DNA from 2 places in the Glycomyces sp. NPDC021274 genome. Region 1 is predicted to be linked to the other one. Evidence: riboswitches for the same ligand, from Rfam matches in the RefSeq annotation. Region 1 holds a riboswitch; the other holds the start of a gene.
What was found. Region 1 has a riboswitch for cyclic di-AMP ahead of AB0I03_RS11955 (C40 family peptidase). Riboswitches for the same ligand answer to the same signal wherever they lie in the genome.

Region 1 (3,400 bases):
CTGCACCTGGGTGCGGGCGGGCTCGCGATGGCGCGGTACGTGGCCGCCACCCGGCCCGGGTCGTACCAGCAGGCGGTCGAGACGAACGAGGAGCTGGTCGCGCTCGTACGGGCCGAGGCGCCGCTGCCGCGCGGCGTGAAGGTGAAGATCCGGCACACGGACGCGCGCGAAGCGGTCGAGGCCGCGCCCGACGCGAGCTACGAGCTCATCGTCACGGACGTGTACGCCGGGGCCCGGGTGCCCGCGCACGTCACGAGCACCGAGTTCCTGCAAGCGGCACGGCGGGTGCTGCGCGCGGGCGGGCACTACGCAGTGAACCTGTGCGACGGCGGCCAGATGCAGTTCCTCAAGCCGGCGCTCGCGGCGATGTACGCGGTGTGGCCGCACGTCGCGATCATGGCCGAGCCCGCAGTGCTGCGGGGCCGCCGGTTCGGGAACGTGGTCGCGGTGGCGGCCGGCGTGGAGCTGCCGATCGCGGCGCTGCGGCGCCGCTGCGCCGGCGCGGCCTTCCCGTGCCGGGTGCTCGAGGGCACCGAGCTGAAGGAGTACATCGCCGGCGCTCCCCCGGCCACTGACGCGACCGCGATCCAGTCCCCGCCGCCCCCGCGCTCGCTCCGCAGCTTCTGAGCCGCGAGCGAACCCGATCGCGAACCGATGTCGTACGCACCGGTCACCATGGTCTCGGGGGCGACTGAGCACGCGAGGTTTCTTCACTACTGCGCGCCGCCGCCACGCCCGTCGCCACCCGTACTATCGCCGCCTCGGCCGTTCGGGCAATAAACCCGCTGGATAGTGGCCCTGTCTCCCCACCCGTCCTCACTGTCCGTTACTGGACTGTGGAGCGACTCACAGAGGACTTGGCGACTCGGGTCACCATGCGTTAGCGTCGGCGCCTTCCGGTCGGGTCCTCAGGGCTCCCCCAGAGACCCACCCGTCCGGACCGCCGAGCCGCGCTCGCATGACGTCCGTTCCTCCCGGTTCCGGGCGAAACACCGATGCGCGGGCCGGGGACCCAGCCGCGCCACACCCCCAGTTGATGGCGCACGGGGTGAATCCCGCTGCAGCGCAGCCGCAGCGGGTAGGGCGCTCTTCCCTGCCCGAACCCGACAGCTAACCCGGTAGGCGGCCGAGGAAGAAAGGCCACCTTGTGGCTCACGCCTGCTCTGAAACCGAACAACGTTCCCGAACCAGCGCCATCCTTCGCCGCGTCGCCGCCTACACGGGGGTCACCATCGCCACCGTCGGGCTCGTGACCGCCTTCTCCGGCACGCACGCCGACGCGGCCGACATCGACTACACCTCCGCGTCCGCCGCCGAGATCGAGGACCACCTCACCGATCTCGAGACCCAGCGCGACGCCGCCGCCGCCGACCTCGAGGCCCTCCAGGCCCAGCTCGACGCGGCCCAGGCCGTCATCGACGCCGCCGCCGCCGAGTACGGCACCTCCAACGCGCAGCTCACCGTCGTCACCGCCGCTGTCGAATCCGCCGAGGACGACCTCGACGCGAAGGTCTCCACCCTGGTGGCCTACGCGCAGGAGCAGTCCGACAAGTACGAGGAGGCGCAGGACGCCTCCGAGTCCGCCACGGAGCTCACCGCCGGCATCAGGGCCGAGCACCAGGAGATCGCCGCCCTCGACAAGCAGATCGACGAGGCCGAGCAGGCCCGCGACGAAGCCGAGGCCGCCGAAGCCGCAGCGGCAGCCGCCGCTGCAGCCGAGGCCGCCGCGTCCAGCGAGGCGACCGCCGACTCGGACTCCGGGTCGGATTCGAACGCGACTGCGTCCTACAGCGCCGACGCCGCCACCGCGGCCGTCCAGTTCGCGAAGGACCAGCTCGGCGAGTCGTACGTGTTCGGCGCCGCCGGCCCCGACACCTGGGACTGCTCGGGCCTCATCGCGGGCGCCTACGGCGTCTCGGACATCTCGCTGACCCACTCGACGTGGGCCATGTGGGACGAGACCAGCGCGATCGACCGCGACGACCTGCAGCCGGGCGACCTGGTCTTCTACAACGGCCAGAACCACGTCGCCATGTACATCGGCGGCGGCGAGGTCATCCACGCGCCCAAGCCGGGCGACGTCGTGAAGATCTCGGACCTCGACATGGGCATGTCCATCGACGGGTACCGCCGGGTCTGACCCCGGAACGCATGAACGAGCGTGGCCCGTCCCCGGTGGGGACGGGCCACGCTCGCGTTCACCTGCGCTGCGGGACTCATTCGGCGTGCCGACCGGCTCCACGACCGCATACAGCGCGGCCCTGCGCCGCCCCGCTGCCGACACGCTCCGGATACGACGGGAGGGCCGGGGCTCCCGCCCCGGCCCTCCCGCTATTCGTTCTAGTGCTTACGCGGCCCTAACGCTTGCGCAGTCAAGCCGCCTCGGCCATGACCTGGTCGTTGGCCAGTTCCTTGAGACGGGCCAGCGCCTGGATCTCGAGTTGGCGGATGCGCTCGCGCGACAGGTGGAACCGGTGCGCGACCTCCGTGAGCGAGTGCTCGCGGCCGTCCTCGAGCCCGTAGCGGGCCTTGACGATCCCCGCCGAGCGCTCGTCGAGGTGATTGAGCATCATCTCGATCCGCTGGCGTTCCATGCCGGCGAGGACGACGTCCTCGGGGCTGGGCTCGTCGGAGTCGGCGACCAGGTCGCCGAGGTTGGTGTCGCCGTCGTCGCCGATCGGCGTGTCCAGCGAGACGGTGTCCTGGCTCCAGCGGATGAGCTCCCTGACCCGTTCGACGGTGACGCCGAGTGCGGCGGCCACCTGCTCGGGTTCGGGATCGCCGCCGAGCTCACGGGTGAGCTGGCGGGTCACATTGCGCATCCGGTTGACGTCCTCGACCAGGTGCACCGGCAGGCGCACGGTGCGCTCCTGCTGGGCGATCGCCCGGCTGATGGCCTGACGGATCCACCACGTGGCGTAGGTCGAGAACTTGAAGCCGCGCTGGTAGTCGAATTTCTCGACGGCGCGGACCAGGCCCGTGTTGCCCTCCTGGATCAGGTCGAGCATCGGCATCCCGGAGCGGACGTAGCGGCGGGCGATCGAGACGACCAACCGCAGGTTCGCCTTGATGAACTGCTCCTTCGCCTTCGCCCCGTCCTCGACCAGGCGCTTCAGGTCCTTCTCGGTGGCGTCGCCGAAGGTCTCCCCCTCGCCGAGCAGGTGCTTCGCGAACAGACCGGCTTCGACAGCCTTCGCCAAGTCGACCTCGGCGGCGGCGTCAAGCAGCGGCGTCTTCGAGATCTCATGCAGGTAGACACCCACAAGGTCTCGTTCCTCAGCGACCTCTTCGGTGGTGAGGGTGGGTGTTGTCGTTTGCTCCACGCTCAAGGTCTCCTCCAGCTTCCTCGTCCCCCGACACCGCGTAAACGGTGTACCAGTTACAACGACCGCTTCGTTGC
Region 2 (3,400 bases), on a different contig from region 1:
CAGCGGGTCGCCCGGGCGGCAACGACGAGGCCCTGAACACCCGGTGAACGGGTGTTCAGGGCCATAGCGCTGGACCGTGCGGCACTCGCGGCGATGCTCGCGAGCCGTTAGCCCGCGACGCCGACGAGTTCGTAGCCGGCCTCGTCGACGGCCTCGCGGACCGCGTCCTCGGTGAGGGCGGTCTCGCTCTTGACGGTGACCTTGCCGGTCTCCAGGACGACGTCGACGCCCTCGACGCCCGGAAGCGCTGAGAGCTCCTGGGTGACGCTGCCGACGCAGTGGCCGCAGGTCATGCCTTTGACGACGTACACGGTTTCCATGGCTACTCCTTAAGCGAGCTTGCGAGCCGGGTGGCGGCTCGGCGGGTGTTCAGGTTCTGAGCAGTCGGGCCACCGCGTCCGAGGCCTCTTTGACCTTGGCTTGGGCGGCGGTCGGGTCACCCGAGGTCTGCGCCTCCGCGACGCAGTGGGCCAGGTGGCCTTCGAGGAGGTTGAGCGCGACGGCTTGGAGGCCCTTGGTGGACGCCGAGATCTGGGTCAGGATGTCGATGCAGTACTCGTCTGCTTCGACCATCCGCTGGATGCCGCGGACCTGCCCCTCGATGCGCTTGAGGCGGCGGGTGAGCGCGGCCTTGTCCCCGTGGTACCAGTAGTGTCCGTCGTGGCCGTGCGCTTCCGGTGCCGGGGGCGTGTCGCCGGCGACTCCAGTGCGGTCGGTCTGCTCGCTCATGTCACACCTTTCGTGTGCTCGGTCCTCCGGCCGCCAGTGTATACCCCTCAGGGGTATCTCGGCAACTGCTCGTTAGCCTGGTGGAGCGGCCCGTAGTATTCCGTGCCATTGTGTGAAAAATTCTCCCCCCGCCCTTGTCAAGGGCCACAACGGCCTCTAACGTGAACCCGTCGCGTCGGAAACTCGGGGGCACCCCGCACCCGCCGCGCGGCACCGCCGAGTCGGCGAAGCCCAGTTTTGGCGAAGCTTGCGAGCCATCAATCGGTGCTGTTCGCTGAACCGGGGAACCAGCAGTCGGCGTTCCACGCAGAGCCGACGGGGTGAATCGCGTCCACGGCGCGTAGGGCGACCCTTCCTTCCGCCCGAACCCGACAGCTAACCCGGTAGGCGGCCAAAGGAAGGAGCGCCTCCCTGGTGCGTACCCGGCGAATCACTGCCGCCCTAGCTGCCGCAGCCCTGCTCCCGCTGACCGCCGCGCTGTTCACGTCGTCTTCGGCGAACGCGCAGTCGAGCGAGGAGATCCAGGCGGAGATCGACGAGCGGCACAACGAGCTCGAGAAGGTCATCGAGGACTACAACGCCAAGCGCGAGGAACTCGAGGACGCCAACGCGCTCATCGAGGACATCGAAGCGCAGCTGCCCGCGCTGGAGCTCGCCACCGCCGAGGCGAGCGAGGCCCTGGCCGACTACGCCGCCTCGGCCTACGCCGGCGGCGACTTCGCAATGGTCAACTCCGTGCTCGGCGGCGACCCCGGCGACTTCGCCGACCGCCTCATGTACCTCGAGAGCCTCACGGACGCAGAGAACGCGGCGCTCCAGGAGAACCTGGCCCAGGTCCAGGAGCTCGAGACCCGCAAGACGGAACTCGAGACGCTCAAGGCCAGCGCCGACGAGATCCTCGGCGAGATCGAGGACCAGCAGAAGGCGATCGAGGACGAGATCGAGGCCCTCGAAGAGGAGTACGACGACCAGTACGCCGAGGAGAACCCCGAGGAGTCGCGGGACTGGGGCGACTACTCCGGTTCGTCCGGGGTCGTGCAGTTCGCGTACGACCAGCTCGGCGACCAGTACGTGTACGGCGCCGACGGCCCCGACGAGTGGGACTGCTCGGGTCTGACGCAGGGCGCGTGGGGTTCGGTGGGCACCTCGCTCTCGCACAACACCGAGATGCAGTGGAACGAGACGGCGCGGATCTCCCGCGACGAGCTGCAGGAAGGCGACCTGGTCTTCTACAACGGGCTGAGCCACGTCGCGATCTACATCGGCGACGGGCAGATCATCCACGCCCCGAACTCGACCACCGTGGTGAAGATCGCGGACATCGACATCATGGGCATCGACGGCTACGGCCGTCCCTGACCGAGTGACGTGAGTGCCGCCCGGGCCTGGTGGGGCCCGGGCCGCAGACTCCCCGGCGGGGGCGCAGGCGAGTTTTTGATTGCTGACCTGCTGCTGACCCGGCAATGCGCCGGCGCCGCCGCCGGGGACCGAGTCGATGGCAGACGAGGCCCGTGCGGCCTGGGATCGGGATCCTATAGGAAATAGGATCTACGATTCCGGGCCGCACGGGCCTCGCCGCGCGTTAGGGCCGCGAGATAAGGCCGCTACTCGACCTCGGGCTCGGTGAAGTCCCAGTCGAAGCGGCGGTAGCGGCCGGTGCCGCCCTGCTGCCAGGGCTTCGGGCCTTCGAGCGGGCGGTAGCCGATGCCCATGGCGTGCAGGCGTTCCAGGTGCACCGAGAGCCGGTCGAGGACCGGGTCCGCTTCGCGCACATCGGGATTGGTCCAAGCGACCTCGGCGAAGACGGCCAGGCGCGGGAACGCGGCGTACTCGACGTCGCGCGGGTTCGGCAGGTACTCCGACCACAGCTGGCACTGCACGCCGAGGATGCGGGCCTCGTCGATCCCCGCGGGGGCCGGGTCCCACGCCGCGACCTTCTCGATCGGGGTCAGGCCGTGGATGCGCAGCGGTTCACTCGGGTCGTCGCTCTCGTAGTGGTCGAAGTAGACGTGCGTCTGCGGGCTGACCAGCACCTCGTGCCCGGCCTCCAGGGCCTTCTCGACATAGGCCTCGGTGCGCCACACCTGGACCGCGGCCTCGGCGGGCGCGCCGCCGTCGAGGATCTCGTCCCAGCCGATGACCCGCTTGCCCATCTTGGCGAGGTGGTCGCAGAAGGCGCGGGTGAACCAGGCCTGGACGCCGCGCACGTCCTCCATGCCCTCGCGCTCCATGAGCTCGCGGGCGACAGGGGACGACTCCCACTGGGTCATCGGGACCTCGTCGCCGCCGATGTGGATGAACGGGCCGTCGAAGACCTCGGCGATCGCCGTGTACGCCTCGAGCGCGAAGTCGAGCGCGGCCTGCGTCGGTTCGAGGACCTCTTCGAACACGCCGAACGTCGGGCAGACAGGCTTCGGCGACGCTTGCGAGCCGTCGATGTGCGCAGTGTCCTGGCCCGCACCGAGTTCGGGGTAGGCGGCGAGCACCGCGCGGGCGTGCCCGGGCAGGTTCACCTCGGGGACGATCATGATGTGGCGCTCGCGCGCGTACGCGGCGATCTCGCGCAGGTCCGAGACGGAGAAGAACCCGCCGTGCGGGGTGGGCTCGTAGCCGGCGGCCTCGTCGCGGGCGTGGCCGATCTTGGTCTCGGCGCGCCAGGAGCCGATCTCGG

Region 2: another riboswitch for cyclic di-AMP. It lies ahead of AB0I03_RS08715 (NlpC/P60 family protein); the one in region 1 lies ahead of AB0I03_RS11955 (C40 family peptidase).

The regions. Positions count from the first base shown of each region.
Region 1 covers NZ_JBFADC010000004.1:227,181-230,580, forward strand. The annotation lists gene AB0I03_RS11950 (fused MFS/spermidine synthase) at 1-627, shown strand, start outside; cyclic di-AMP (ydaO/yuaA leader) riboswitch at 981-1,140, shown strand; gene AB0I03_RS11955 (C40 family peptidase) at 1,250-2,140, shown strand; gene AB0I03_RS11960 (sigma-70 family RNA polymerase sigma factor) at 2,373-3,323, opposite strand.
Region 2 covers NZ_JBFADC010000003.1:239,065-242,464, forward strand. The annotation lists gene AB0I03_RS08705 (cation transporter) at 108-320, opposite strand; gene AB0I03_RS08710 (metal-sensitive transcriptional regulator) at 370-729, opposite strand; cyclic di-AMP (ydaO/yuaA leader) riboswitch at 972-1,135, shown strand; gene AB0I03_RS08715 (NlpC/P60 family protein) at 1,144-2,088, shown strand; gene AB0I03_RS08720 (beta-N-acetylhexosaminidase) at 2,334-3,400, opposite strand, start outside.